DNA from 4 places in the Priestia sp. YIM B13486 genome. Region 1 is predicted to be linked to each of the others. Evidence: riboswitches for the same ligand, from Rfam matches in the RefSeq annotation. Region 1 holds a riboswitch; each other region holds the start of a gene.
What was found. A riboswitch is a leader RNA that binds a small molecule or an ion and turns the genes downstream of it on or off. The one in region 1 is predicted to bind cobalamin.
Positions count from the first base shown of each region.

Region 2: linked by a shared signal. The riboswitch ahead of ACFX4G_RS11115 (cobyric acid synthase) and the one ahead of ACFX4G_RS05240 (ABC transporter substrate-binding protein) in region 1 are both predicted to bind cobalamin.
Region 3: linked by a shared signal. The riboswitch ahead of metE (5-methyltetrahydropteroyltriglutamate--homocysteine S-methyltransferase) and the one ahead of ACFX4G_RS05240 (ABC transporter substrate-binding protein) in region 1 are both predicted to bind cobalamin.
Region 4: linked by a shared signal. The riboswitch ahead of ACFX4G_RS04145 (ribonucleoside-diphosphate reductase subunit alpha) and the one ahead of ACFX4G_RS05240 (ABC transporter substrate-binding protein) in region 1 are both predicted to bind cobalamin.

Region 1 is NZ_JBHZOZ010000002.1:204,690-212,594, reverse strand. It holds gene ACFX4G_RS05270 (histidine phosphatase family protein) at 1-571, opposite strand, end outside; gene ACFX4G_RS05275 (bifunctional adenosylcobinamide kinase/adenosylcobinamide-phosphate guanylyltransferase) at 1-5, opposite strand, end outside; gene cobS (adenosylcobinamide-GDP ribazoletransferase) at 529-1,302, opposite strand; gene ACFX4G_RS05260 (bifunctional adenosylcobinamide kinase/adenosylcobinamide-phosphate guanylyltransferase) at 1,299-1,859, opposite strand; gene cobD (threonine-phosphate decarboxylase CobD) at 1,856-2,935, opposite strand; gene cbiB (adenosylcobinamide-phosphate synthase CbiB) at 2,910-3,896, opposite strand; gene ACFX4G_RS05245 (adenosylcobinamide amidohydrolase) at 3,901-4,509, opposite strand; gene ACFX4G_RS05240 (ABC transporter substrate-binding protein) at 4,598-5,557, opposite strand; cobalamin riboswitch at 5,816-5,948, opposite strand; gene ACFX4G_RS05235 (thioredoxin family protein) at 6,039-6,353, opposite strand; gene ACFX4G_RS05230 (YpjP family protein) at 6,542-7,144, opposite strand; gene ACFX4G_RS05225 (class I SAM-dependent methyltransferase) at 7,528-7,905, opposite strand, start outside.
Region 2 is NZ_JBHZOZ010000003.1:523,032-530,936, forward strand. It holds gene ACFX4G_RS11090 (DHH family phosphoesterase) at 1-110, shown strand, start outside; gene ACFX4G_RS11095 (SDR family oxidoreductase) at 132-881, shown strand; gene ACFX4G_RS11100 (nitroreductase family protein) at 1,159-1,806, shown strand; gene ACFX4G_RS11105 (APC family permease) at 2,233-3,804, shown strand; gene ACFX4G_RS11110 (YdcF family protein) at 3,867-4,430, opposite strand; cobalamin riboswitch at 4,578-4,757, shown strand; gene ACFX4G_RS11115 (cobyric acid synthase) at 4,850-6,376, shown strand; gene ACFX4G_RS11120 (FecCD family ABC transporter permease) at 6,582-7,640, shown strand; gene ACFX4G_RS11125 (ABC transporter ATP-binding protein) at 7,637-7,905, shown strand, end outside.
Region 3 is NZ_JBHZOZ010000003.1:47,893-55,797, forward strand. It holds gene araA (L-arabinose isomerase) at 1-901, shown strand, start outside; gene ACFX4G_RS08265 (sugar porter family MFS transporter) at 1,049-2,428, shown strand; gene ACFX4G_RS08270 (hypothetical protein) at 2,573-2,761, shown strand; gene ACFX4G_RS08275 (metallophosphoesterase family protein) at 3,001-3,879, shown strand; gene ACFX4G_RS08280 (hypothetical protein) at 4,477-4,728, shown strand; SAM riboswitch class I at 4,808-4,918, shown strand; cobalamin riboswitch at 4,998-5,186, shown strand; gene metE (5-methyltetrahydropteroyltriglutamate--homocysteine S-methyltransferase) at 5,337-7,631, shown strand; gene ACFX4G_RS08290 (acetate uptake transporter) at 7,774-7,905, shown strand, end outside.
Region 4 is NZ_JBHZOZ010000001.1:814,409-822,313, reverse strand. It holds gene menD (2-succinyl-5-enolpyruvyl-6-hydroxy-3-cyclohexene-1-carboxylic-acid synthase) at 1-276, shown strand, start outside; gene menH (2-succinyl-6-hydroxy-2,4-cyclohexadiene-1-carboxylate synthase) at 280-1,089, shown strand; gene menB (1,4-dihydroxy-2-naphthoyl-CoA synthase) at 1,106-1,924, shown strand; gene ACFX4G_RS04155 (o-succinylbenzoate--CoA ligase) at 2,007-3,470, shown strand; gene menC (o-succinylbenzoate synthase) at 3,474-4,577, shown strand; cobalamin riboswitch at 4,858-5,043, shown strand; gene ACFX4G_RS04145 (ribonucleoside-diphosphate reductase subunit alpha) at 5,177-7,420, shown strand; gene ACFX4G_RS04140 (ribonucleotide-diphosphate reductase subunit beta) at 7,437-7,905, shown strand, end outside.

The DNA of each region.
Region 1 (7,905 bases):
TGCATGCTCTTCTCTCCTTTGCCTGTTTGTATGTACACGCTACTGAAAAACCTTCTCCATAAGAAAAAGAAACATCCCAAAGCGACGCTGTCTGTTTAAAATGAGATGCAAGTAAACGCAGTGGTCCGCCGTGCGAAACAATAGCAATGTGACGCAATTGCTGACTGGCCGCCAAATCGACCGCTTCTTCCCACGCTGCCCAAACTCGGTTTGAAAAGCTTGAGAAGCTTTCACCATTCGGAGGCGTATGTTCTGTCCAGTGATCAATCCAATTTCTATACGCCCGTATGTTTTTTAAATCTTCATACGTCTTCTCTTCCCAATCTCCAAAATGCAGTTCACGCCAATTTTTACTTTTAACCACCTGAGATTTTGGAAAAACAACTGCACTTGTTTCTAGCGCTCTTTTTAAGTCACTGGAAATAACGAGCTGAGGTTCTAGAAAAAGCTCTTTCAATTCATTTTTCCCTTCTATACTTAAAGGCGGATCACTCCACCCTATATATTTTTTCTGTTGATTTTCAAGCGTCATGCCGTGACGAATACATGTGATAACCAAAGAATTATCCATAAAAATGTTTCTCCTCCTTCAATGGTTGCCCCTATAACATCTCCTGTTACGCCACCAAACTGCGAACGATAAAATCGTATCCAGAGCCATAAAAAACCGGCAAAGAAAAGAATAATGAATTTATTGTCCATAAAAATAACGAAAATAGCAACTAAGAATAGGCTCATAATGATAAATCCGTAAATAGACCGTTTGGTGACTCCTTGTTGAAAATAAGCAGCCAGACCCGTATCTTTAGCGGGCTTATCTCTCATCAATAAAAAGGCTGCTCCAATTCTTGGAAGGGTAAAGACAATTAAGCATGCCCAAATTGATAAAGAAGAAAGAGACACTAATTCATAGATCGCACTAAAACGCAGCAGCAGCAGAACCATAAGAGAAAGAATAGCAAAAGACCCAACGTGCGGATCACTTAAAATCTGCAGTTTTTTTTCCTTTGACTGATGAGAAAAATAGGCATCGCTTACGTCCATCCAGCCGTCTAAATGAAGGCCACCCGTTAAGATAAGCGGTAAAAGCAAAACTAAAATACTATCAACAATCGTAGTGATAGGTGAAGATTGAAGCAGCTGTAAAAAGCTATAAAACATCAAGCCTAGTAACATACCAATCCAAGGCAGCACAAAAAGTGAGCGTGCCGTTCTTTTTTCAGTCCATTGAACGGTTTTAGCCAGTGGTAAGATCGTAAAAAACTGGAGAGAAATTCGTAGTATGGCTATCCATTCTTTCATATATCTACACATTCCTTTCCTTTTTTAAAACGATAGATTCCCGCTTCTACACAAATAGCCACATCTGCTTTTTCTACAATATACTGATGTAATTTCCCTAACATCTTCATATAGCTATATGTGGGCTCTTCTAACACGCCCGCTTCAAACAGTTCATTAGATACTAGCACAACCGTCTGAGACTGCGCAAACAGCTTATCGAGCGTTTCTGTCATATGACGAAAAACCGCTTGTTTCCCTTCTTTTGTTTGCCACCTTTTTTCTGTTGAAAAAAGCTCATTGGCAAGCCAGTTCGTGACACAATCCAAAAGTATAGCATCATCACTTTGAAGATTTGGCAGAATTTGTTGTAAATCTACAGACTGCTCGATCGTTACCCAAGGCGTGTTCGCTGCTTGGCGTTCTTTTTGATGAAGCTGGATGCGTTTTTGCATTTCCTTATCTGTTTGCCTGCTTGTGGCAATATAAACAGCGCGCTTTGTACAAAAAGTTTGAACCATGTTCTCCGCTGCACTTGATTTTCCGCTTCGAACGCCTCCGCTAATAAAGATGATCATATTTCATCAAGTCCTTGTTTGATTACGTTAAGTAAATAGTCATTTTCTTCTTTCGTTTTCACAGCCAAACGGATATAGCGTCCATTTAAAAATGGAAAGTTTTCAGTATGACGAGCTACCACGCCATGGCTTGCTAAATAGACAAGCCATTCGCGCGTTTTAATAGAAGACGGAACGCTGCAAAGATAATAGTTTGTTTGAGAAGGAGAAACCAAAAGCCCCCATTCCTTTAGTTGACTCAAGATTCGTTCCCGTTCTTGTTTAATATAATGGACGGTTTCTTTTACAAAATCTTTTTCATCCACACATATCATGCCTATTTGCTGCGACAAGCCATTTACACTCCAAGGAGGCTGCTTTTTAGCCATCTTGCTAATGATTTTTTCATTTGCCAAAATATAGCCAAGACGAAGCCCGGCAATATTAAACATCTTTGTCATGGAACGCACAACAATGATATGCTCATAATCCAGAATAAGAGAATCAAATGAAGGCTGATGTTCGACAAAATCAATAAATGCCTCATCAATCATTAAGTATGTACCATGATGAGCAGCAGCTTTTACTACTTTCATCCATTCCTCATGACTATACATAACGCCCGTTGGATTATTTGGATGACAAATCCACAGTACTTTTATGTCCGGAAGAATGCTCATAATCAACTCTATATCCCAGCTCCAGCCATTTTCTTCAGATAAAGGAACGTATGTCACTTCACATCCATAAGCTTTACTTGCCTGTTCATATTCAACGAAAGTCGGCTGTACAATCCCTGCTTTCTCTCCTGAAAATAACGAAGCAATAAGGAAAAACGCTTCAGCGGCGCCATTTGTAGGCAGCACTTGAGCACCTGAAACATGATGATGAGCTGCAAGTTTATTTTTCAGCTCCGTTACTTGAGGGTCAGGATAACTAAACGCTGCACCCTTGAATTCGTTCCACTTTTCGTGAAGCACAAGGGGAGCCCCTAAAGGATTTGTATTCACGCTAAAGTCTTTTATATGCGACAAATTCTCGGCCCCTATTGCTTTTAAAAAGACATTAGGATTAGCTCCATGTGTAGGTAATAGCACTAATAACTCCTCCTAACAAAAGATATAATAACCACGTAGCATAGACCGTCCTTTTCATAATGAAAACAGCTTGTTCAATATGACCGGCTTGCAGAGGAATGAGTGGTTCACCCATTTTTGCACGATTAGATTCTATGCCTTTATATGTATTAAGCCCGCCGAGTTGAATACCTAACAGAGCAGCCACTGCGCTTTCCCCGTATCCGCTATTTGGGCTGGGATGCTTCTTAGCATCACGCTTAATCAAACTCGTTACATGCCCAAGAGAATACTGGCTTTTTGCTACATTAACAGCCGTCATCACCACTGCAGTTAACCGACTTGGAATATAGTTTAATACGTCATCGGTTTTTGCACTAAAGTAGCCGAACAGAAAGTAGCGGTCATTTTTGTACCCAACCATCGAATCACATGTGTTAATAGCTCGGTAAAAAAAGGCTAGGGCTCCTCCTCCTATAAATGCATAAAAAAGCGGAGCTGTAATACCATCACTTGTATTTTCAGCCACGGTCTCTACCGTCGCTCTGGCAATTTCTCCTTCTGACAAACGATCTGTATCTCGTCCCACAATCATACTTACTTCATATCTAGCTTTCTCCATATCTCCTAGCTGAAGAGGCTTTTGTACCTTATAAGCAGCTTCGCTTAAAGAACGAGTGGATATAGTAGTCGCAATCATTACGCTCTCTACTAAAACACCTGCTATAAAATGAACTCCGTACAAAGCATGGAGGAACAAAAAGGGAACAACTCCTGCGAGCACAGCCATACTTATCACAAGAAGCAATCCTTTGAATCGTTTTCCTGCACCTTTATTTAATCTAGAATCTATCCAATAAATCCATTTACCAAACCAGCGAACGGGATGCGGCCAATTTTCGGGATCGCCTATAATTCGGTCAATTAGTAAAGCAATCGTCATGGCCGTCATGTGTGCAATTATCGCTTGTGTAATACTCATTTCTTCACCTCTTTCCCTTAAGTCCCTGCTCTAAGCTTATTTTCACCAGCTTAGCTACCGCTTGCCCTAAAGCGGTCATAGAGCCTGCATATTCATATAATGGTCCTTGCTGAGACGCTGCAACTGAGATGCTGTCCGTAGATGTTCCCGTAGCAATCGTCTTTGTAGCCGGATCTATGACGCCCAGCTGTGACAGCGTTTTTGTTTTAGCTTCTGTGGCCGCAATAAAAAGCTGTAAAAACGCTGCATCCGTAAGCGTACCTTCCACGAAAAAAAACATATTAATTGTACCAGGAGAGGAATAAAATGGGACAGCTTCGTCAGCTGTAATATCTACTGCGTTTCCTACTCCAGCCGTTATCACGGAAGCTACTCTTACTCCGTAGCCTTCATAACAGTAAACCGCTCTTTCTTTTAACCAAACGGCTGTCATCAACCCTACGATTTGCTCATGGCGCACATTTTCTTTCATCAAATATTGCTCATACTCCAAAGAAGGAGTATCTGAATAATAGTCTTTGTGAACAAATCGATTGTAAAAGGTGTCCGTTTCCGTAATGCCTGTTCCTAAAACCCCTGAGCTGTATGTTTTATAAGAAGTCTCGGTTTTCATGATTAAAAGCTCAGGCCTTTCTTCAATTTTAAGATGTGAAAAGGGACCAATCCCCTTTTCAATTCGAACTGGAATATGGTCCCTCTTCTTATTTATTGTACACCTCAGGGTATACTGCTTTTGCTAAGTCCTCTAAGCCATCTACAATACGAGGTCCTAAGCGATTGATTTTGTTTTGATCAACCTTCTCGATGTTACCCTCTTTTACAGCAGTCATGCTGCTCCAAGCGGGACGCTTCATAATCTCATTTTTGTCTGCATCATACGTTGCGATAATAACGTCAGGGTTTAACTTAACAACTTGCTCTTCAGAAAACTTAACCCAACCTTTTTCACTAGCTGCTACGTTATCAGCACCGATCATAGTAAGCATTTCGTTCATGAACGTACCTTTTCCTGTTGTATAAATCTCAGGAGCTCCTGATACCTCTATCCATACTTTTTTACGATCTTCTTTTGAAATCGTTTTTGCTTTTTTCTCAATTGAAGCTACTTTTTCTTTCATGTCTTTAATTGTTTGATTAGCTTCTTTTGTTTTACCTGTTAATTTACCGATTTGCGTAATAGAATCATAAACCGTATCAAACGTTGTTGAATCTTTTACAACAAATACCGGAATACCCGCACTTTCAATTTGTTTAAATACTTCATCCGAAACGCCCATACTTGAAGCGTGTGCCAGCACTAAATCAGGATTTAAAGCAATAACTTTTTCCGCATTAACGTTCATATCTCCTACCTGCGCTTTTTTCTTTACGCTTTTAGGATAATCATCGTTGCTTGTAACACCGACTAATTCTTTTTCAAGGCCAAGGGCATATACAATCTCCGTATTACTTGGCATTAAGGAAACAATTTTCTTAGGCTGTTTTTTCAACGTAATTTCTTTATCACGCGCGTCTTTTACCTTCACTGGAAATGCAGCTTGTGACGTTTGTGCCGTATCTTGCTTCGTTTTTTTATCACTGTTACTTTGGCTGCCTGCACCGCATGCAGCAAGTACGATGACTAACAGTGCAATAATGGAATACGAAAGCCATTTTTTCATCTAAATACTCCCCCTATATATTGTTCATTGTGAATACGAAACCTCCACGTTAAAGAAAAAGCAAATGATCATGCAAAAAGCAGCGCTATCCCGTTTTTCCGCTTTGACTATGTATACTGCTCGCCGGCAGCTTCAAAATAAAAAAGCTTTACTTTCAATTGAAAGCAAAGCAGGTAACGTCAAGATAAGCAGGAAAAGAATCCGTTCACTATACTTGATATGTATGTTCATTACCCTGCTTCACCCTTCCTCGAAGGTTTCACAGCTAACAATAAGGCAGGTCTCCTGACTTACGCACAAAGCGCTTACAGTGGCGGGACCGCGCTGGTTTTTCACCAGACTTCCCTTTTCACTCAATCTTTAAATTGAGACCTTATTGCTTTACGATTATTCACTTGTCCTAGTATACCCCACTCATGGAAAAATGGAAATAGCCATTCTCACAAAAAAAGCTGCGAGAATGCTCTCGCAGCTTAAGGGATTAAAGAGTTGCTAAAAATTCACGGACCGCTTCAGGCGTTTTAGCATTTGCACTGTGCAAGTGTGCAATTTTTTCACCGTTTTTATATACAAGAAGAGAAGGAATACCCATTACATTGTTTTCAGCAGAAAGTTCTTCAAACTCATCCTTGTCAATTTTAAACCATGCTTTATCTGTATTTTCATCAACGATTTCATCAATGAACATATCCAAACGTTTGCAATCAGGACACCACGTTGTCGTAAAAATCCCAACGCTTAGTGTTTCGTTCTTAATTTGTTCGCGAAATTGTTTTTCTTCCGTAAATTGTTTCATTGTGTTACCTCCAGCATCTATTCGTTCCTTCTCACTATTCTATGGTAAGAAGTCTGACTTCATTATAAACGATTTTTTTATCGTTGTGCTAATGTTTCAGCTTATTTAGACCCTAACGGTTTTAGACGTAAAAAAATGCTAGCTTAAAAAAGCTAACATTTCGAAATCGCAGAATGTTGTGTCTATTATCAGCTAAACCATTTAGGCGGCATGTTTCGGTTCCAATAAATTTTCCCTAAATCATAATGCTTCTGAAAATTATCTGCAGCCGCATGATAGTGAAAATTAAACCAGTATCCATCTTTTGGAGGATTTTCACGCCGTACATGAAATCGTATTAAGTCCTGACCGGTTTCCCGGTCATATACATGGAAAATCTTTTCACCGTAGCCAGCAGCAGGATGCTCGCTTATCTCGAGATTCTGAATTGACTGTTCACGTTCAGTGCCAATGTCGGTCAGCACTTCTTCAATTTTAGGTAACACTGCTTGACGAAATTCATCTTCAATGACAGGTCCAATTTTTGTTCCGAATTTTTCCACTGACTGTTTTTCAGCTGATTCCATTGCATACGTAACAAATGATGAAACGTCTTCATATTTTGGTTCTTCATATGGCAAATGAATATCTTCTATAACAGCTGTGACAGGAGTTGTTTCTCTTACATACCCTGCTTTATGTTGCTTGTCCGCTTTTGCATCATCAACGTATAAATATTCTGGTGGAGTGACAAGCCCAAATGTAAATACTGTAATAAATACAACTAGCATTCTTTTTATCCATCTAGGCATTCGTATCTTTCCTTTCTCATCTTTTCCCATATGGTCTTTTCATATCGTAAAATTCATTGTTATAACTCACTAGGTATTGTAACATACTTATTAATTTTTTACCTATATTTGCTTATTCATTTATGCTGCCTACGGGCATTCGAAGACTTTTTAGTTAGCACCTTCCTTCTTCTGTTTGAGGTTGTCACACCGAGCGGAAACCTATACAAGATATTCCTTTTTTGCTGGATGCTTAAACACAAAAGTATTTTTATGTTCAAAAATATATCATACTTTTATGAACTTTAGATGAAATTCATAAAAAAAACTTCCAAAACTTTTTAATTCCTAAAAGGTTTTGGAAGTCTTTTCAATGATCAGGATTCGTTTTACTTTTTTGTTTATTATTGTATATCAATTGTCCCGTAATGAAATTTTGATGTTTTTCGTTTTTGTACGATAAATCCATGTTCTTCAAAACGACTGCTTTTCCAATGATCTTTTAGCACGATCTTTTGTTTGGCTACTCTTTTTGCTTCTTGTATAGCCATTGGCGTTAGCGTAGTATACAGTGCTATTGCTTTAATACCGTTAATTCCATTCGATTCATCAATTTGCTCTTGAAACATAGGATCAAAGTAGACAACATCAAAAGAATTATCTTCACAACACGCCAAAAACGATTCGAAATTTTGATGAACCACGTTTATACGCTTCATTGCATCGTTCAACTCTTGTACGTCACTTTCCCAATTTAAAAGTCCTTGTTTGACTAAATAAGC
Region 2 (7,905 bases), on a different contig from region 1:
ATCTTGGAGGAGGAGGTCACCCAAAAGCTTCTGGATGCAAGTTAACGGCTGAAACGTTTGCTCTTTTCGTCACGGATCACTTGTTTAAAGACGAAGAAAAAAGTGAATAAAGCGTATAAGGAGGAGATGATATGTCGTTTAAAGATTTAGTTGTTGTTGTCACCGGAGCTGCGAACGGAATAGGTAAAGATGTATCCCGCGCATACGCGAAACAAGGAGCAAAAGTGGTATTGGCAGATGTGGACGAAACTGAAGGAGAGCGTCACGCAGAAGCTATTCAAAGACAAGGCGGAGAAGCCATTTTTGTGAAAACAGACGTCCGAAAAGAAGGCGACATTTTAAATCTCGTTGAAAAAACGGTCAGTACGTATGAAACGATACATATTTTGATTAATAATGCAGGCGTTTCCCGCTGGAAATCACCGTATGAGCTAACCATTGATGAATGGGATGACATTATCAGTACGAACCTGCGCAGCGTGTTTCTATGCTCTCGCGAAGCAGCTAAGGTGATGAGAAAAAACGAAAGCGGAGGCTCCATTGTAAACTTAGCTTCTACGAGAGCTACAATGTCTGAACCTCACACAGAAGCCTATGCGGCTACAAAAGGAGGAATCGTTGCTTTAACTCATGCACTTGCCATTTCACTTGGTGATGACAACATCACAGTAAATGCTATTTCTCCAGGATGGATTGAGACATCTGACTACGATGGCCTTCGTGAAATCGATCATACGCAGCATCCGTCTAATCGGGTGGGAACGCCAGCCGATATCTCAAGAGCGTGTATGTATGTAACAAACGTTGAAAATGATTTTGTAACAGGAGCTAACCTCGTAGTAGACGGGGGAATGACGCGAAAGATGATTTATGAACATTAAGCATTAAGCATCTACGAAAAAAGACTGCCGTATTTAGCAGTCTTTTTTCATATAATCATGAAAAGAAAAAGATAATAATTTTTTCTTGACAGAACAAAATAATCATTGTAAAGTAAGTTACATAAAGTAATTAAATTTCAATTAATATTTTTTTAGTTTAATATCTCGAATTAGAGATATAAGAATTCATTATATCTTGTTTATCTCCTTTTGTCAGGGGGAAGGGTATAAACATGCAATTTAAGCTTAAAAAAACAAACAATTAGGAGTGTGGAAAATGGGTTTTTTAGATAAATTATTTGATAAATCAAGTGATCAACAACAGGTTGGAAAAGATTTTTATGAAGCAATTAAAAACCGACGTTCTATTTATGCAATTGATAAAAATGTAAAAATATCAGAAGAAAAAATTGAAGAAATTATCAACTTTGCGGTGAAACATACTCCTTCAGCATTTAATTCCCAAAGCGCACGCGTAGTCGTTTTATTTGGCGAACAGCATGATAAAGTATGGGATATTACGAGAGAAACGCTTCGTAAAATTGTTCCAGCTGAAAATTTTTCAGATACGGATCAAAAAATGAACTTATTCGGAAGCGGCTATGGAACAGTTCTTTTCTTTGAAGATCAAGAAGTAGTGGAAGGGCTCCAAAAGCAGTTCGCATCTTACAGCGAAAATTTCCCGGTTTGGTCTAACCAATCATCAGGCATGCTGCAGCATGTGATTTGGACAGCGCTTGAGCTCGAAGGCCTAGGAGCAACATTACAGCATTACAATCCATTGATTGACGATGAAGTAAAAGCAGCTTGGAATATTCCAAGCTCATGGAAATTAATTGCCCAAATGCCATTTGGTAATCCTGTGTCACCTGCGGGAGAAAAAGAATTTCAACCGCTAACTGAACGTGTAAAAGTATTTAAATAAGCAAAATAAGAGGTACGGACAAAATTATTTTAGTTGAAGCAAAATCCGAACGATGAATCGTTCGGATTTTTTCATTGGTACGGCAAGCGTAGTTGTTGCGTATGTAGCTGCTTCTAGCGGTTGATTTCGTTATGTCTCAGCCTCTTTTTTTTCAACAAATAGTTTGAATATTCTTTTATGTTTAACCTAAGAAAAATGCGGTTAAATAGGAGGAGTAGTCCTCAAATCTTCTGTGGAATTTATGCGCTATACATAAGCAATTCAACGATGTTTTACAAAAAAATAAAGTTTTTAACTTGGTTTTTTAGAGAATATTTGTTAACATATCCACTTGTGAGGTCTTAGTAAGAGGAGGATGATGTAAAGAATCCCATATCGGACGCAAGGGCGTAGATATGTGGAGTGGGAATTTTAAAGGAGGATTTTATGTCTGATCAAGGAAATCAAGGAAAATTTAAAAAATCAATATCGTTACTTGACCTAACGTTAATTGGGATGGGAGCTATTTTTGGTTCCGCCTGGTTATTTGCGGTTAGTAACGTAGCGTCAAAGGCTGGTCCGGCCGGAAGTTTTTCGTGGCTGATTGGCGGAGTCATTATTTTACTTATCGGTTTAGTGTATGCTGAACTTGGAGCAGCGCTGCCGCGTACCGGTGGAATTATCCGTTATCCGGTTTACTCACATGGTCATTTAGTGGGTTACTTAATTTCATTCATTACCATTATTGCTTACACAAGTTTGATTGCCATCGAGGTAACGGCTGTACGTCAGTATGTTGCGTTTTGGCTTCCTGGTCTAACTAAACATGGTTCTGAATCGCCTACTACAATCGGCTGGTTATTTCAGTTCGCGTTATTAACGCTATTTTTTATCATTAACTACGTAAGTGTAAAAGCATTTGCTAAGTCAAATGTCATTATATCTGTGTTCAAATATGCGGTTCCTCTTACAATTATCGTCGTGTTGGCTTATCACTTTAAATCAGCTAACTTTACAACTGGCGATTTTGCTCCGTTTGGTTTTAATGGTATCCAAGCAGCCATTTCAACAGGTGGCGTTATGTTTGCTTACCTAGGACTTCACCCTATTGTTTCTGTAGCCAGTGAAGTTAAAAACCCGCAGCGTAATATTCCAATCGCGCTCATTATCTGTATTGTACTTTCAGCGATTATTTACACAGCACTGCAAGTATTGTTCATTGGTAACATCCCGGCTGATATGCTATCAGGAGGATGGGGAACAATTCAAGAGCAATTCTCTTTACCATTTAAAGATATTGCACTTATTTTAGGCCTTGGCTGGTTAGTAACGCTTGTTATTTTTGATGCTATTTTATCACCAGGCGGTAACGGGAACATCTTCATGAATACAACTTCTCGTTTAGTTTATGCGTGGTCTCGTAATGGAACATTATTTAAACGTTTCTCAAAAGTAGATAAGAAAACAGGAATTCCACGTGCGTCACTATGGCTATCATTTGGAATGTCCGTATTCTGGACACTGCCATTTCCTTCTTGGGAAGCGCTAGTAAACGTATGTTCAGTGGCACTTATTCTGTCTTATGCGATTGCGCCAATTTCAGCTGCTGCATTCAGAGTAAATGCAAAAGACCTTAAAAAACCTTTTAAATTAAAAGGCATGAGCGTTATTGCTCCTGTTTCATTTATTTTCTGTTCATACATCGTATATTGGTCAGGGTGGACGACAATTTCTTGGCTGCTAGGATCACAGCTTCTAATGGTTGTTATCTACGTAGCGTTTAAGAAATACGTACCAACTGACGTTGTAAAATTTGCACAGCAGCTTAAATCTGCTTGGTGGCTAGTTGCTTATTATATTATTATGCTTGTTATCTCTTATCTAGGTTCATTTGGTGGAGGACAAGGTGTGCTAAGCAACCCGCTTGACTTAATTTTAATTGCCCTTGTTTCACTTGGTATTTTCTACTGGGCGAAATACACAGGTTTACCAAAAGCAGTTATCGATACAGATGATTAATAAAAAACACGGCATGAATTCATGCCGTGTTTTTTATTTGTAGAGCTACTTACTCTATTTATTTATTTATCAAACAGCCATGTTTTTAAAATAGCAGCATACTCACGAAAGTAGGCTTGAAGTTTAATTGAATTTGGTGTTTTTGCACCTAAAGGATAAACGTCAAAGCCTTGACGTTTGGCAATAATAGAGGCGCGAAATAAATGAAAATCACTGCTAACAAGCACGACTTTTTTGTGTTGAATATCAACTTTCTGTTTAGTAAAAGTAAAATTCTCAAAAGTAGAAGTTGACTGATTTTCTTTTATAATTCGATTCTTCTTAATTCCTTCTTTCCGCAGAAAACGATAGGCTGCCTCTGCTTCAGAAATTTCTTCATCGGATCCTTTTCCACCCGTTACGATAACTTTTGTTTGTTGATTGGCTTGTAAATAAGATAAGGCCGTCTTTACTCGTTCTTTTAAACTAGGAGACATTTGGTCACCATCTACTTTAGAACCTAAAACGAGCACATAATCTGCGTTTTGTGGAACAGGCTTGTGAGCAGTTTGATACATACAAAAAGATATGATTGCTATATAAAGAACAAACACGCTGATAAAGACATAAATGATTTTTTTCTTCAACTGTGAGCACCTTCCTAGCTATTCCATAAGATGTTTGGAAAATAATTGTTATTATAGCATACGAGACCCAAATAAGTATAAACACAGTAATATATAATAATAGAAGAAAATCGTTATTGTGAATGGGTATAAAATTCGTTACAATAAAGAATAAATGATTTTAAAAGTGCCTCTAAGGAGGATAATAGGGAAATCGGTGTAAATCCGGTGCAGCCCCCGCTACTGTAAATGTGGATGAACCTGCAAAGACCCACTAGTCAAGCTAGGAAGGGTGCAGAAGTAAAATGAAGCATAAGCCAGGAGACCTGCTTTTAAAAACCCCTTATTTTTCGGTGGGAGAAATAAGTCAAGACAATGTGTTAATGAGCGCATGACCAAACCTTGACTTCTACAGTTAAGGTTTTTTTATGTGGTAGGGAGTGGAAAAAGTGAAAAAAGGAAAACCGCTTATGATTCAAGGAACGCACTCAGACGCTGGAAAAAGCATGATTGCTACAGCATTTTGCCGTATTTTTAAAGAAGACGGCTATCAAACTGCACCGTTTAAATCGCAAAATATGGCGCTTAATTCATACATTACAATGGATGGAAAAGAAATTGGCAGAGCGCAAGGAATTCAAGCAGAAGCGGCTGGAGTAGAAGCAACAACCAATATGAACCCTATTTTAATTAAACCTACTCGTGATCATGAATCTCAAATAGTTGTTCACGGAAAACCGCTACGTAATATGTTTGCTTTTCAGTATCGGCAAGAATTTTTTAATGAAGGTTTGAACGTTATCACGGAAGCTTATAAAGAGCTTGCCAATCATTATGATCGAATTGTGATTGAAGGCGCTGGAAGTCCTGCCGAAGTCAATTTGAACGATCGGGAACTCGTAAATATGCGCGTTGCAAAAATAGCAGAAGCGCCTGTTGTGTTAGTAGGAGATATTGATAAAGGTGGCGTTTTCGCGAGCCTAGTGGGTACTCTTCAATTGCTTCCAGATGAACACAAGTCTAGAGTTATCGGAGTGTTAATTAATAAATTCCGAGGAGATTTAGAACTTTTAAAACCAGGGTTGAAGTGGTTTGAAGAATACACGGGTGTTCCGGTTCTAGGAGTTATTCCTTATATGAACAACGTGGAAATTGATGCGGAAGATTCGTTATCACTTAGAAATTACTCAACGCTTGTGAATCCCTTAAAAGAAATTGATATTGCGGTCATCTCGTACCCGCGCATCTCAAATTTTACAGACATCGATCCTTTAAGCTTAGAAGAAGACTGTCACGTGAGGCTTGTAACCAAGCCGTCGCAATTAGGTACGCCTGATTTAATTGTTTTGCCAGGAAGCAAAAATACGATTGAAGATGCTCAGTTTTTACAAGAAAGCGGCCTGGATCTAGCCATTAATCAAGTCTTGAACACAACGAACGTTCACGTCATTGGCATCTGCGGAGGATATCAAATGCTAGGGGAGACAATTACAGACCCTGATGCAGTAGAATCTCGGATTGAATCCATTAAAGGGCTTGGCTTGCTTCCGGTGGAAACCGTTATGACAACCAGCAAAAAAACAGAAAGAGTTTCTGGGTATGTCCAGTTAGAAAATGAAAGAGTTTCGATTGAAGGCTACGAAATTCATATGGGAAAGACGGTTTCTAAGAGCACCACGAAAGCTTTTGCAGTGGTAGAGCATGAAAAAGAAGGAACGGTTAAAGACAACGTTATTGGCACGTATGTTCATGATGTGTTTCATAACGATTCTTTGCGCAGAGCTTTGCTTAATCAAATTCGTAAACATAAAAAATTGCCGCCTATTACGGACACATTCAACAGTCGCCTGCAAAAAGAGGAGTCTTTTTCAAAAGCAGCAGCATATGTGAGAGAAGCCGTAGATATGGAAAAGCTGTATCAGTTAATAGACAACTATAAAAGTCCGGAGCAAACACAAAAAGTATAGCTTGTAGAGGCTTTCGCTTGTTTTTTTACCGAGAACTTTAGTACGCTATTCTACGTTGCCCAGTTCAACAGTCTAGCACTCGTAACAAATAAAAGATGATTGTTTCCAACTTAATGCATGGTGGAAGCATGGTTTATGGACAGGAAAATGAATGGTTAATGTAATATAAAACATCACGCCTCGTTTCCTAGAGGAGCTGAACGTATTGATTTTTAAACGTATTTTTTTAAACAAAGCATCTATTTTATACATAGTCAGTTTATTTATTGTATGTACTTCGATAATTATGGGCGTATTTATTGGTACAGTTTCGTTAACCGTAGGAGATACAATCAAAATTATTATTGGCCACCTTACCGGGCTATCCTTATATCACGGTCCGGAAAACATGGATTTAATCATTTGGCAAATTCGTTTTCCAAGAGTACTGGTGGCATTTTTAGTAGGAGCTTCACTTTCAATAGCAGGGGCTGCCTTTCAAGGGCTATTAAGAAACTCGCTTGCCGATCCTTATACGATTGGGGTTTCCTCAGGTGCAACCCTTGGCTCTGTCATGGCAATTTATTTTCATTGGAGTATTTTTGGTTTGTCTATCTTCACGCTGCCTGTAGTCGGCATTGTATCTGGTTTTATTACTCTTCTTTTAGTTTTTGGTATTACGAAACTCGCAAGCGGCAATTTGGCCAATGAAACCATCATCTTAGCGGGGATTATTTTATCATCCTTTATGAGCGCGCTTATTTCATTAATTGTGGCTCTTTCTCCCGAAGAAGATGTAAGGCAGGTTTTATATTGGCTAATGGGAAGCGTATCAATGAGAGGATGGTCTCATATTCAAATTTTAGGGCCGTTCTTTTTGTTTGGTACAATTATGCTGTTGTTACATGTAAAAGAGCTGAACGGCTTAGCATTTGGCGATCAATCCGCTCAGTTTATGGGAATAGACGTAAAGAAGAAAAAAAGAATGATTTTAATAGGTGCATCCGTATTAACAGGGGCTGCGGTATCAGTATCTGGGGCAATTGGATTTGTTGGCTTAGTTATCCCCCACGTAGTTCGTCTCGTAGCGGGAGCTAATCATAAGCATGTACTGCCGCTTTCTATTTTAATTGGAGGAAGTTATTTGGTTTTAGCAGATTTATTGGCACGAACGATATTAGAACCTCGTGAACTGCCGATTGGAGTTGTAACCGCCTTAATTGGTTCGCCGATTTTTACCCTGCTCCTTGTAAAAGAACGTATGCGGAAAAGAGGAATATCATGATTGAACTATATAATGTGACAGGAGGATACGATAAGCAGCAGCCGACCGTTCGTGACATCACGTTCACCGTAGACAAAGGTTCTTTTGTCGCTTTACTAGGACCAAATGGAAGCGGGAAAACAACGCTTATTCGCTTAATTATGAATGTATTGACCATTCAATCAGGAGAAGTGAAGGTGGAAGGAAAGTCAGTGAAGGCTTATTCACCAAAACAACTGGCGCAAAAAGTTGCAGTCATGACGCAAGAAAATCAAATTGGGCTAGA
Region 3 (7,905 bases), on a different contig from region 1:
CATTAAAGTTGCGCGTTTCGGTGACAATATGCGCAACGTCGGCGTAACGGAAGGAGACAAAATTGAAGCGCAAATTCAATTTGGCTGGACGGTTGACTACTTCGGAATCGGTGACCTTGTTCAATATGTCAATGCCGTTACGGAAGAAGAAATCAATGATTTATTTGCTGAATATGCAGACGCGTATGAATTTGTCTACGGTGATTATTCTGCAGAAGACTGGGAGTCTAGTGTAAAAGTACAGGCAAGCTATGAAATTGCGATTAAACGTTTTCTAGATGAAGGCGGCTACAGCGCCTTTACCACTAACTTTGAAGATCTATACGGTATGAAACAGCTTCCAGGTCTAGCCGTACAGCGCTTGATGGCACAGGGCTACGGCTTTGCTGGTGAAGGAGACTGGAAAACAGCGGCGCTTGACCGCTTGCTCAAAGTAATGAGCCATAATCAGTCAACGGGCTTTATGGAAGACTACACGTATGAATTGGCTCCCGGACGCGAGTCTGTGCTTCAATCACACATGCTTGAAGTAGACCCAACGCTAGCGGTAAACAAACCAAAACTAATCGTTTCTCCGCTAGGTATCGGTAACCGCGAAGATCCGGCCCGCTTAGTGTTTGACGGTAAACAAGGAGAAGGCGTAGTGGTTTCCATGGCTGACTTCGGCACGCATTACAAGCTGTTAATTAACGAAGTATCGGCGTTTGAGCCGGAAGTTCCAGCTCCACATCTTCCGGTGGCGCGCGTGCTTTGGAACATTAAGCCAAACTTCCAAGACGGCGTTAAAGCGTGGATTGAAAACGGAGGAGGCCATCATACGGTACTTTCATTAAATTTAACGACCGATCAAATCGTGAGCTATGCAAAGCTTGTTGATCTAGAGTACGTCATTATTAAGTAAGCATCACTACTTTCGAGGGAGCGCTGCTTCCTTGGAAGTAAAAATATAGTGTTAGTAAAAGAACGCCGTTTTTAGAAATAAATGAAAGCGTTTTAAATTTGTGTGATAGGAAGCAAAACTAAGACAATACAAAGGGGATCTATAATCATGAGTAAAGTATCAAGTAAGTTTATCTTCTTCTTCGGCTCATTTGCCGGTATTTTATTCGGTTATGATATTGGGATTATTGCTGGTGCAGAAGGTCATATCCGTGAAGCGTTTCATTTGAGTCCGCTCTGGCTGGGAATTGTGGTTTCGTCGCTAATGGGAGGAGCAATTATCGGTTCCATTTTAAGCGGATTATTAGGCGATAAGTTTGGACGAAGAAAGTTAATTTTAATTTCGTCGATCATCTTTCTTTTAGGCTCCATCGGTTCAGCGATTGCACCAGAGGAAATTACGTTAACGATTGCGCGCGTCTTTTTAGGTACAGCAGTAGGAACGGCTTCTTCTTTAGTTCCTGCCTATATGTCAGAAATCGCACCTGCTCATATTCGCGGCAAGCTTTCAGGTTTAAATCAGCTAATGATTGTAATTGGATTATTATTAAGCTATATCGTAGCCTTTATTTTTGAGCCGGTTCCAAACAGCTGGCGATTAATGCTTGGCAGCGCCGGTATTTTTGCAATTGTATTATGCATCGGTATGATCAAGCTTCCAGAGTCGCCTCGCTACTTAATTAAAAATGGAATGCCAGATAAAGCGCGTGAAGTGCTGCGCACGCTTCGCCGGTCAACAGCTGAAGTGGAAGCTGAAGTGTCTGAAATTGAAAGCGTAGCTGTTCATGAACAATCAGGAATTAAACAGCTGTTTCATAAAAAGGTTCGTCTAGCTTTAATTATCGGCGTCGGAATGGCAACTTTTCAGCAGATTCAAGGCTCAAACTCAATTGTTTATTATGCAACAAGCATTGCTCGTCAAGTTGGTTTAGCCCCGCAGGTAGCTGCTGGTTTTACGGTCATTGTTGGGGTAATCTTCGTCGTGACAACACTTATTTTTCTGCAGTTTGTCGATAGATTCAACCGCCGTACCATTCTTACGATTGGCGGCGCGGGTATGGCTCTTTCATTTTTCACACCGGCTATTCTAGGAGCGTTAGGCGTTAATGAAGTCGTTGTTAACTGGGTTACGTTAATTGCTCTTTGCTGCTTTATCCTTTGCTATGCGTTTTCTTGGGCGCCGCTTACGTGGATCATTGTAGGAGAAATTTTCCCGCTTTCTGTACGCGGAATCGGTGCTGGGATTTCATCTGCTTTTAACTGGACAGGATCGCTGGCAGTAGGGCTTGTGTTCCCAATTTTAGCTGATCAGTTTAGTTTGGGCGTTATCTTTTCAACGTTCGGGATCATTTGTATTCTCGGTTTATTCTTCATACGTTTTGTAGTTGTTGAAACAAAAGGACGTAGCCTAGAGCAAATTGAAACGGACATGGCAGCTCGTTCTGGAAGAAATTCTGTAAGTCCAGTTGAGCGTAATAAATATGTTTAATTGTCGTAAATGTTTTAAATGTAAGATGCTGAGATAAAAGTATTTTAGCTGAAGTGAAAAACGAACCACTAATCAAACACTTTGATTAATGGTTCGTTTTTTTATGGTGAACGCAGGTTTTAGCTGTTTCGTTTCTTCTAGCAGTTGATTGGAGAGCAAGGCGAAGACTCCTGCGGGACAAGCGGAACAGATGAGACCCCGCAGGCGCACAAGCGACGAGGAGGCTCATCGGCCGCCCGCGGAAAGCGAAGCCTTGCACGGAAATCAACTGCGGGGGAACAAGCGGTTCAGCTCATGTCGGCCTTTGTTCGTCCCCAGCCTCTTTCTTATTAGTAGATACAGAGAATTCATCTTTTACCCTGTCATATTAGTGCCTAATAAAATGGAAAGATAGGTTAGCTTATCATAGTGTGGACTTTAATAGATATTCATAACTAGCAATTTCTAAAACGAAAGCTAAATGTGCGTTCTGCTTGCAAGAAGGTAGTGACCACCATCAACAAATTCTCATATAAATAAGTAAGCTTGTTTACTTTTAACTAAATTTATTTATTAATAGGGGGATTAACTAGTTGATAAATTTGACGCTTCATGAACGTTCTGAAAAGTTATTAAAGCAAAGAATTAAACAATTAAATCCGAGAGATCCATTTAACTTTGTTTTTATGGGAGACAGCAGAGGTGACGGACCAAACGATAATTGTTTCACGATGAGCGGTGAATTTGAGCTTGTGTTAAAAAAGGCGGTGGAATTGAACCCGCTGTTTATTATTCATGGGGGAGACACCGTCTATACAGGGAAAAAAGAGTATTTGGAGCACTTTGTTAAGGTTGTTGAAAAAATCGCCCCAAACATTCCTATGTTTGTATGCGTAGGGAATCATGATGAACTGTACCTTGATGAAAGCAATCTCGAAAACTTCAGAGCCACTATCGGAAAAGTACACTGGGTTATTGATATTCCTGTCTTTAACTTCCGGTGCATCGCATTAAATAATGTCATCAGTCCCAAAAATAAAATATATGGATTTACAGATAGAGAGCTTAATTATTTAGAGCAGCAGCTAGAGGATGCTCCTCGTAATACCGTTATAGCCATGCATGCGCAGCCAAATATCGGTCGGTGGACAAACCTTGAAGGGTTTCCTGTAACGACTCCTCAAAGTCAAGAGTTTTTTGATTTAATTCAAGAACACCGCGTGAAAAAAGTGTTAGTCAGCCACGTGCATGCGTATGACGAGCAGTTTATTAGAAAAAACAGAAACGGGTCGTTTACGCTTGGAAGAGGCACTGATTTTGTATTGTCAGGAGGCGCCGGCGCTCCCCTTGATTTTGAGCCGCCTTTAATTTTAAATAATTATAATTTTACGGAATTTTTTGTAAGCAGGTACAACATTTTAGGTCCTCTTCTTTGGAAGGATTTTGGACGACCTCGAAGAAATTGTTTGTAAAAACAAGAAAGTAGAAAGCTAGGTTCAAAAAAAGAGGCTGGGACAAAAGGATTTTAGACGAAGTGAAAAACGAACCATTGATCAAGATGTGTGATTAGTGGTTCGTTTTTTTGTGAGGGTAAACGTAGATTTCATGTGTATAGGTCTTTCTAGCAGGTGATTGGAGGACAAGACGAAGACTCCTGCGGGAAAAGCGGAACAGGTGAGACCCCACAGGAACGTATGTGACGAGGAGGCTCAGCGACCGCCCGCGGAAAGCGAAGTCTTGTACGGAAATCAACTGCGGTGTCACAAGCGATTCAGCTCATGTATTCCATTTGTCTTTAGAGTGGATTCATTTGGTTATGTCTCAACCTCTTTTGGAAAAATGTGCATAACTCTTAACGAAACCTTGTAGCAGAAGGCTCAGTCAAACGTTATAATAGATAATGAATGATGATATATTCTCTATATTTGTCATATATTTGTATTACATATGTAATTAAAGAAAAACATTCACTTGATATACTGTTTAATGACTTAACTTTATCTTAAAATTTACAGTGAACTGCCTGTTTATAGAGGCTTAGAACATACACAGCAAATGGAGGAGCAATCATGGCAAACGAAAAGATGCAAGAAGGACTTGATCGTTTTATCAAGGAAGATTTAAATGACCTTTTAGGTAGACTGTTCCCCTTAATGGACCGGGAGTGTGCCGAAGAAAAAAGAATGCTTATCGAAACCGCGGTAGAGTACATCTATTCTTCAGGGTATCATCAAGGAGCAAAAGACTTGATCGAAACACATCGAAAAGATGATTACAAATTGTTAAGGCAAAAATTAGCGTCAGCACCTCCTGAAAACTGATTTTTTAAAATTTTTTTTGACAACGTAAATGTAAGGTGTTAAGATAACTCTAAATTCAAAACATTATAAACAATTAAAACTCTTATTGAGAGAGGCGGAGGGACTGGCCCTGTGAAGCCCGGCAACCATTTAACAATTTTGTTAAAAAGGTGCTACATCCTGCAAAGCGTACAGCTTTGAAAAATAAGAGAGGATTTCATAGATACTATGCCTCTCTATTCATGATAGAGAGGCTTTTTATTTTATGTGAAGGTGTTTTGAATAAACAATTTCATAGAAATGCATCAGGTGCTGTGTAACGAATGTACGCAGCTTAAAAGGGAAGACCGGTGAAAAGCCGGCGCGGTCCCGCCACTGTAATGGGGAGCAACTTATTAACCACTGTTTCATGTTGAAATGGGAAGGGATAGGAAGCGATGAACCTAAGTCAGGAGACCTGCCTGTTGTATGCACTTAAGCTCTACGGGATATAGAGAGGAGTGAGGAATACGTGTTGAGAAAAACAGGCTATCTCAACTTTAGTTAAGTATGCGTATCATCTCTCTTTTTATTTCGAAAAGAGAGATTTTTTAGTTTACCGATAAAAAAATATACAGGGAGTGGAAAAAATGAGCAGTGTAAAAAGTTCGAACTTAGGTTATCCAAGAATTGGTGAAAAACGAGAATGGAAAAAAGCGCTTGAGCAGTTTTGGGCAGGAAAACTAGAGAAAGATATCTTTCTTCAAGAAATTGAAGCTCTTCGTCTAGCGCATCTAAAAAAACAGCGTGACGCAGGAATTGAATTGATTCCAGTCGGCGATTTTAGCTTATACGATCATGTGTTAGATACAGCTGTTATGTTTGGTTTGGTGCCAAAGCGCTTTGATTATGACGGGGGATCGGTATCGCTTGAAACGTATTTTGAGATTGCGCGAGGAACAAAAGGTGCGGTAGCCTCTACGATGACAAAATGGTTTAACACAAATTATCACTATATTGTACCAGAGCTTGAGGAATGTACGCCGGCACTTGTAGAAAATCGCCCGCTTCAATTTTACAAAGAAGCAAAACAGAAGCTGAATATTGAAGGTAAGCCCGTGATTTTAGGTCCAGTAACATTTGTGAAGCTGTCAAAAGGATATAAAAAAAGTGAGTTTAAAGAAGTAGTTGAACAATTTGTTCCGCTTTATGCAACTATCTTAGCGGAGCTGCAAGCAGAAGGAGTAGAGTGGGTACAAATAGATGAGCCGGTTTTAGCTACAACGCTATCAAAAGAAGACCTGGCGCTTTACACAGAAGTCTATCAAACTTTGAAGGAAGCGGCACCGAATGTAAAAGTCATTTTGCAAACGTATTTTGACAGCGTTGATCACTACAAAGAAGTTGTGTCTCTTCCTGTTGAAGGAATCGGTTTAGACTTTGTGCATGACCGAGGCGAAAATCTCACTGCGCTTAATAAATATGGTTTTCCGACTGATAAAGTGCTGGCAGCAGGAGTGATTGACGGACGAAACATTTGGCGTGAAAATTTGGACGAACAGCTTTTAACAATCAGTGAAATTGAAGAAGCTGTATCAAAAGATCGTCTAATCCTGCAGCCTTCATCAAGTCTGCTACATGTTCCTGTCACGGTGAAAAATGAAGAGACGATTGATCCAGTATTGAAAAATGCGCTCTCTTTTGCAGATGAAAAGCTAAAGGAAATTACGCTGTTAACAAAAGCGGTGCAGCAAGGAAAAGAAGCAATAGAAGAAGAAATAAGCGTAAGCAAACAGGCAATTCAAGCATTAAATGGTTCATCTTTTCGAAATCATCAAGACGTGCAAAAAGAGCTGAAGCAGCTGCACAGCTATAAAGCAGAGCGACAAGCGCCGTTTGACGTACGTCAGCGCGTTCAGCAAGAAGCTTTTCAACTGCCGCTTCTTCCAACGACAACGATTGGAAGCTTTCCGCAAACAAAAGAAGTGCGAAAAGAGCGTCTAAAATGGCGTAAAGGCGAGTTAAGCGATGAAGCATATGAAGCGTACATTAACGAGGAAATAAAAAAATGGATTGAAATTCAAGAAAACATCGGCTTAGATGTCCTTGTGCACGGAGAGTTTGAGCGTACGGATATGGTCGAATACTTCGGTGAGAAATTAGGAGGCTTTCAGTTTACGAAGTTTGGCTGGGTGCAATCTTACGGTTCTCGCTGCGTGAAGCCGCCGCTTATTTACGGAGATGTATCGTATGAGCAGGCGATGACGATCAAAGAAACGGTCTACGCACAGTCTCTAACCAATAAGCCGGTTAAAGGAATGCTGACGGGTCCGATTACGATTTTAAACTGGTCGTTTGTGCGTGATGATATCCCGCGCTACGACGTCGCAAATCAAATTGCGCTTGCTCTTAGAAAAGAAGTAGAAGCACTTGAAAGTCAGGGCATTTCAATGATTCAAGTAGATGAACCGGCGCTGCGTGAAGGACTGCCGTTAAAACGAGAAAACTGGGACAGCTACTTAAATGCTGCGGTGTATGCATTTAAACTAGCGACGGTATCGGTGCAAAACGAGACGCAAATTCACACGCATATGTGCTATTCGGAATTCGAAGAAATTATTGATGCGATTAAAGCGCTTGATGCCGACGTGATTTCCATTGAAACATCTAAAAGCCACGGCGAATTAATTTATGCGTTTGAAAAACATACGTACAATCAAGGAATTGGACTTGGCGTATATGATATCCACAGCCCGCGCGTACCGAAGCTTGAAGAGCTTCAGCGAAACATTGACCGCGCTCTAAAGGTGCTTGATCCTGCATTATTTTGGATTAATCCCGACTGCGGCCTTAAAACAAGAGGAATCAGCGAGACGGTTGAAGCTTTAAAAGTGATGGTTACTTCAGCAAAACAAACAAGACAAAATTTATTACAAAATATTTAATAACAAGAAAGTAAAGACCAAGCAGTGTAAACGCTACACTGCTTGGTCTTATGGGATTTTAAAAGGCCAAAAATATCCATTGACACTTCCCGTACATTTTTGTATCTTTTTAAAGGTGTTTTTAAAATCAGGGAGGTACAACATGAGTAACAACAGCACGCAGCACGTTAAAATTGTAACAGCGGATCCATCAGCGCTAGGTCTATTCGGACTTGCCATGGTGACACTTGTTGCATCGTTTCAAAAGCTTGGGGTAACCGATGGTGTTTCATTG
Region 4 (7,905 bases), on a different contig from region 1:
TCATTTTTACCGCAGTCAAAACAAGAAAAGCACTTTGAATTTCTATTCGGTACGCCAACTGGATTAAACTTTGAGCATGCCACTCGTCTGTATGATGGCACATTTTCTTCAGCAAGCAGCTGGGAAGAATTTCGACATGCAATGAACCATGCTTTCACAAAAGGCGGATTGCATGTTGTAGAGATTCGTACAACTCGTACAGAAAATGTAGAGACTCATCGCAGTTTGTGGAAACTTGTTTCCGAGGAAATAAATTTGTCAAACGGTGAGGAATAGGCAATGATGTATCAATTAAGTGGTGTATCTTACTATGTGCACACCGAGGGAAAAGGAGAGCCGCTGCTTCTGCTTCACGGCTTTACCGGCTCTTCTCAAACTTGGCGTACCTTTATGAAGAAATTCGCTAAAGACTATCAGGTAATTGCTGTTGATATTATTGGTCATGGCCAATCAGCAGCTCCGAAAGAAATCAAACCATATTCAATGGAAGCAGTTGTTGAAGCACTGCATGAGCTTCTTCAACAGCTATCTTTATCACAGGTGAATGTAGTTGGATATTCGATGGGAGGAAGGCTTGCTCTTTCATTTGCTCAGCGATATCCACAGCATGTGAAAAAGTTGGTATTAGAAAGCGCATCGCCTGGTTTAAAAACGCGAGAAGAACAAAAGCTAAGAAAAGAAAAAGATGAACAGCTGGCGAGCCGCATTATGAAAAATGGAATTGAAAAGTTTGTGAACTTTTGGGAGGGAATTCCTCTTTTTAGTTCTCAAAAGCAATTGCCTAGCCATGTTCAAGAAGCGGTGCGTAAAGAAAGACTTTCGCATACAGCAATCGGCCTTTCCAACAGTTTGAAAGGAATGGGAACAGGAGTCCAGCCGTCCCTTTGGGAGAAGCTGGACGATCTGTTGATGCCGGTTTTGCTTATTACAGGAGAAGTAGATCAAAAGTTTTGTTTAATTTCCAAAGAAATGCAAACATTAATACCAAATGCTACTTCTAGAATTATTTTAGGGACAGGCCATGCAATTCACGTGGAACAACCCGAGATTTTTGGTAGAATAGTAAGTGAGTTCTTAGCTACTACATAATTAGGAGGAAATAAAGATGAGAGTTGAATGGACATCAGCACGTCAGTATGAAGACATTTTATACGAAACATATAACGGAATCGCTAAAATTACGATTAACCGTCCGGAAGTGCACAATGCATTCCGTCCAAAAACTGTAATGGAATTGATCGATGCATTTGCTTATGCTCGTGACGATGCAAGTATTGGAGTAATTGTATTAGCAGGTGCTGGAGATAAAGCATTTTGCTCAGGCGGAGACCAAAAAGTTCGCGGCCACGGCGGCTATGTAGGAGAAGATGAAATTCCACGTCTAAACGTTCTGGATTTACAGCGTTTAATTCGCGTAATTCCAAAGCCGGTTGTTGCGATGGTATCAGGCTATGCAATTGGCGGAGGCCACGTTCTTCATGTTGTATGTGACTTAACAATTGCAGCGGATAACGCAGTCTTTGGACAAACAGGTCCTAAAGTGGGAAGCTTCGATGCAGGATATGGCTCTGGTTACTTAGCTCGCATCGTAGGTCATAAGAAAGCGCGTGAGATCTGGTTCTTATGCCGTCAGTACAACGCTCAAGAAGCACTAGACATGGGATTAGTAAACACGGTCGTTCCATTAGAACAGCTTGAAGCTGAAACAATTCAATGGTGTGAAGAGATGTTAGAAAAAAGTCCAACCGCTCTTCGTTTCTTAAAAGCAGCATTTAATGCTGATACGGATGGCTTAGCTGGTATCCAGCAATTTGCGGGTGACGCAACGCTTCTTTATTACACAACCGATGAGGCAAAAGAAGGTCGCGATGCATTTAAGGAAAAACGCAATCCAGACTTCCAACAGTTCCCACGTTTCCCTTAAACAGCTGAAACAGCTTGGTGATTATCATCAGGCTGTTTTTTCAATTTAATTTAGTTAATAAGTATAAAAAGGAGAGAAATTCATGAGTAGCCAAACGATTCCTAATGGGCTTATGCAAAGAGCATATTTGACGCCAAATCGAGTGGCGGTAGAAACACCGCAAACGTCTCTTACGTTTCAAGAGCTTCATAAACGTGTTCAAAAAGTAGCACAGCAGCTTTCGTTTAACGGTGTAAAGCAAGGCGATACCATTGCTTTATACATGAAAAATAGAGTGGAGTTTATTGAGATTTTACATGCGGTTTCTTATATTGGCGCCCGGTTGCTGCTCGTCAACACGCGTTTGACAAACGAAGAAATTAATTATCAGCTAACAGATGCAAACGTATCGTTGCTTATTGCGGATGAAACATTTTTAATGAGAGAATTCCAAAGTTCCATTACTCAGCTTACTTTACCTGCTTTAAAAAGTTCTCCAGAAGCAGAAACGGGTTTTCAAAAAACGTGGAATCTCGAGGACACATTCACCATTATGTATACGTCTGGAACAACAGGTCATCCAAAAGGAGTGCTGCAGACATATGGAAATCACTGGTGGAGTTCCGTTGGCTCAGCGCTTAATTTAGGATTAAATGAAAAAGACTGCTGGCTTATAGCGGTTCCTTTGTTTCATATTAGCGGCTTATCTATTTTAATGCGGAGCGTCTTTTACGGAATGAAAATCATTTTAGAAGAACGGTTTGAAGCAAGAGCAGTAAATGAAGCGATTGAAAACAAAGAGGTAACGATTATTTCGGTTGTCACGTCCATGCTGTCCAACATGCTCGATGAGTTAGGGGAACGGAAATATCCGCATACGTTTCGATGCATGCTTTTAGGAGGAGGACCTGCACCGCTTACTATTTTAGAGGCTTGTGTGAATAAAGAAATTCCTGTTTATCAAACGTATGGAATGACAGAAACATCTTCACAGTTCGTTACGCTTTCACCTGAAGATAGTTTGCGAAAACTGGGATCAGCAGGTAAACCATTATTTCCATGTGCAATGAAAATTGTAGATGAAAAAGGAAATGAGACCAGCGAAGCAGGAGAAATCATTGTTAAAGGTCCAAATGTTACAAAAGGATATTTAAATAAACCAGAAGCTACTGAAAAAGCAATTCAACAAGGCTGGTTCTATACAGGAGATATCGGGAAAGTGGATGAAGAAGGCTTTCTATATGTGTTAGACAGACGTTCAGACCTTATTATTTCAGGTGGAGAAAATGTATATCCAGCTGAAATTGAAAATGTTTTGTTGAAGCATCCCGCTGTTAAAGAGGCCGGTGTAACGGGAGTAGCTGATGAAAAATGGGGACAAGTGCCAGCTGCATGTGTTGTTGTAAACGAAGACGTTTCAGATGAAGAATTATCTTTACACATTCAACAATTTTTAGCAAAGTACAAACTTCCAAAGTATTTCGTTCGAGTAGAGGAGTTGCCGCGAACGGCTTCTAATAAAATCATACGCCGGAAGCTATCATCTTTCATACAGAAAGGGAGCTAATTGATGATTATAAAAAAAGTACATCTTTATAAAATTGACATGAAGCTTCTTTCTCCTTTTTCAACAAGCTATGGTACAGTGCAGGATCGAGAATTTATTTTGCTTGAAGTAGAAGATGAAAAAGGATTTACGGGGTGGGGAGAAGTCGTTGCTTTTTCATCTCCTTGGTATACGGAAGAAACGATTCAGACGTGTTTTCATATGTTAGACGATTTTTTAATTCCCTCGCTTCTTCATCAGCAGCTTCAAAAACCAGAGGATGTTCAAAAGCTATTCAAACCTCTAAAGCGAAATAACATGGCTAAAGCAGCTTTGGACTGTGCTGTATGGGATTTGTATGCAAAGCGGCAAAATAAGCCGTTATCTGAAGTAATTGGCGGAGTAAGGCCTGCTGTAGAAGCTGGAGTGGTAGTTGGCTTAAATGACATTTCTGTAATGAAAGAACAAATAAAGACTTACATGAAAGATGGCTATAAGCGCTTTAAAGTGAAAATTAAGCCGGGTGCTGACTATGAGCTACTGAAACAAATTCGAGATGAATTTCCAAGCATTCCTCTTATGGCTGATGCCAATTCGGCCTATACGTTAAGCGATAGTGATTCATTGAAGAAACTAGATGAATTGAATTTAATGATGATCGAACAGCCGTTAAGTTCTGATGATATCCTTGATCATCGATTGTTACAAAAGCAAATAAAGACGCCAATTTGCTTAGATGAAAGTATTGTGAGCTATGAAGATGCACGTCATGCAATCGAACAAGAAAGCTGTAAGATTATCAATGTGAAAATCGGGCGAGTTGGCGGAATGTCCGTAGCAAAGCAAATTCATAATTTATGCGCCCAGCATGGTGTAAAACTTTGGGTTGGAGGAATGTTAGAAGCAGGGATTTCACGAGCTCATAACCTTGCCCTTGCCACACTGCCTTCTTTCACGATACCAGGTGATATTTCTGCGTCGTCTCGCTATTGGGAAAAAGATATTATTAAGCCCGAAGTAGAGGTAGAAGCCGGAGTAATAAAGGTGAAGGGAAAACCGGGGATAGGATACGATATTGATAAAAAGTTTATCAAAACAATCACAGCATTTGAAAAAGAATACAAATAATTAACAACCGTTTTTTGATGAAAAACGGTTTTTTTTATTGAGGTTGTCAATGTTTAGTAGAAAAATAGGACAAATTTTTTAAAAAGAGCACATTGTTCCATCAAGCGTGTCAAAACATGTTATGATGGAATAGTTTGATGAAAAAAGTCGAAGAGTTTTATCGTAAAAAACAAAATTATTTTTGAAAATAGGTTGATAGTTTTCTAAGTTGTCCTATATAATGTGTTTATAACATAACACAATATGTTGTTTTGAAATCCATAATAAAATACTATATTTTGTGTTTTCCAGTGAAAAAGGTGTCTGATAAAAAGACTTAAAAGGGAATTTGGTGAAAATCCAAAGCTGTCCCCGCAACTGTGAATGCTGATGAAATAAGGAAATCCACTGTGAGTAAACATCATGGGAAGGCCTTAAAGTAAAAAGAAGCATAAGTCAGGAGACCTGCCTTTTTTATGTCGTTTTATCTTCTTCGGGAGGTGAGAGGGTAGAGCGAGGATTGAGAAAAGACTTAGTGTCTTCTTCTATCTTCGTTCTATTCGCTCACCGAGGTACGGTGAGCGATTTTTTATTTTGAAGTGAAGAGAGGAGCCATATTTATGGTGAATACATTAAAGCCTACAATTCTACATGAATTAACTGCATATATTGAACGTTTAAAAAAAGAATTTACGCAGCTTGATTTTTCTTTTTATGAGGAAAAGGTTATTCAAACTGTTACAGTAAAGGAAAATATGACGGACGAAAAGGTTGCAAACGTCCTAATTTTGGCAGCCTTAGAGCGTATTTCAATGGAAGAACCCGATTGGACGTACGTAGCGGCAGACGTCTACTTAAACGAACTATATCGAAAAGCTGCGGACAACCGAGGTTACGATAAAAAAGAGAAATACGGGTCGTTTTATCAGCTTATTCAAGAACTAACAAAAATCGGCATTTATAATAAGCAGCTATTAAAAACATATACAGAAGAAGAAATTAATGAAATTGCTTCAGTCATTATTCCTGAACGCGATCGTTTATTTACATACATTGGATTGTTGACATTAGCAGATCGCTATTTAGCGACATCACATGATAAGCGCGTATACGAATTACCGCAAGAACGTTTTCTTATCATTGCTATGACGCTGATGTCTCAAGAAAAGAAAGAAAATCGAACAGCATTAGTAAAAGAAGCGTACTGGGCGCTGTCTAGTCTATATATGACGGTTGCCACACCAACACTTTCAAACGCAGGAAAGAGCTACGGACAGCTATCTAGCTGCTTTATTGATACGATTGATGACAGCTTACGCGGTATTTATGATAGCAATACAGATTTGGCCACGCTTAGTAAAAATGGAGGCGGAATTGGTGTCTACCTCGGTCATATTAGAAGCCGAGGAAGTGATATAAAAGGTTTTAAAGGCGTATCATCAGGAACAATTCCATGGATGAAACAGCTAAATAATACGGCTGTAAGTGTCGATCAGCTAGGTCAACGACAAGGAGCTATTGCCGTATATTTAGACGTATGGCACAAAGACATCTTTTCATTCTTAGACGCGCGTTTGAACAATGGTGACGAACGTCAGCGCACGCATGATTTATTCACTGGCGTATGTTTGCCAGATTTGTTTATGGAAAAAGTAGAGGCACGTGAAGACTGGCACTTATTCGATCCTCACGAAGTTCGTACGCTGATGGGCTACTCGTTAGAAGATTTTTATGATGAAGAAGAAGGCAGCGGTTCGTTCCGCACTCGTTACGCTGAGTGTGCAAATAATGAACAGCTTTCAAGAGAAACAGTACCTGCTATTGAAATCTTCAAGCGCATTATGCTTTCCCAGCTTGAAACCGGAACGCCTTATATGTTTTATCGTGATACGGTTAACCGAGCTAATCAAAACCGCCACGAGGGCATGATCTACTGCAGCAACTTATGTACAGAAATTACGCAAAACCAAAGCACAACGGTCGTAACAGAGGAAATTACGGAAGACGGAAAAATTATTATTACAAAGAATCCGGGCGATTTTGTTGTATGTAATCTTTCTTCTATCAACTTAGCGAGAGCCGTAACTGAAGATGTGCTTGAACGTTTAATTCCAATTCAAGTACGCATGCTTGATAACGTTATTGAGTTAAATGATTTGCCAGTACTTCAAGCAAAACTAACAAATCAAAAGTACCGCGCAGTAGGACTTGGCACATTTGGTTGGAACCATCTGCTTGCCTTAAAGAAAATAGCATGGGAAACAGATGAAGCGGTAGCATATTGCGATGAATTGTACGAGCAAATTGCTTACTTAACCGTACAGGCAAGCATGAACTTAGCTAAAGAAAAAGGTGCATATCCATTATTTAAAGGCTCAGATTTTGAGTCAGGCGCTTATTTTGAAACACGTAAATACACAAGCGAAGCGTGGAGTGAACTGCGTAATGAAGTTCAAAGCAATGGGATAAGAAATGGCTACTTAATGGCTGTAGCACCTAATTCATCAACATCTATTATCGCGGGTTCTACTGCAAGTATTGATCCGATTTTCCGTAAGTTTTATTCAGAGGAAAAGAAAAACTATAAAATCCCGGTGACGGCACCAGATTTATCACCAGCAACAAACTGGTATTATAAGTCCGTTTATTTAATTGATCAGCACTGGAGCATTAAGCAAAACGCCAAGCGCCAGCGCCATATTGATCAATCCATTTCATTCAACTTATATGTGCAAAATGATATCCGAGCAAAAGAGCTACTGGATCTTCATATGACGGCATGGAAAGAAAAGTTAAAAACGACCTACTACGTACGTTCAACATCAAGTGAAGTCATTGAAGAATGTGAAAGCTGTCATAGTTAAAAGGAGTGAATAATTGATGACAAGCATGTTAAAACGAGAATTAATGAACGAAACAGCTCCGAACCGTTCGACAGGAATCATTAACGGCAAGAGCTCAAATATTCTAAACTGGGATGACGTCCGATTTTCATGGGCGTTCCCTAAATACAAACGTATGCTAGCTAACTTCTGGACGCCGTTTGAAATTAATATGGGTCAAGATATTAAGCAGTTCCCTCAGTTAACGGCTGACGAACAAGAGAGCTTTTTGAAAATTATTGGCTTGCTGGCGCTACTGGACAGTATTCAATCAGATTATGCTAGCAAAGTAGCTGACTATGTAACCGATTCTTCGATTAATGCTCTAATGATTATTTTAGCGCAGCAAGAAGTGGTTCATAATCATTCGTATTCATATGTTTTATCAAGTCTTGTACCAAAAGGAAAACAAGATGAAGTATTTGAATACTGGCGCACAGACGAAAAGCTTCGCGCTCGAAATGACT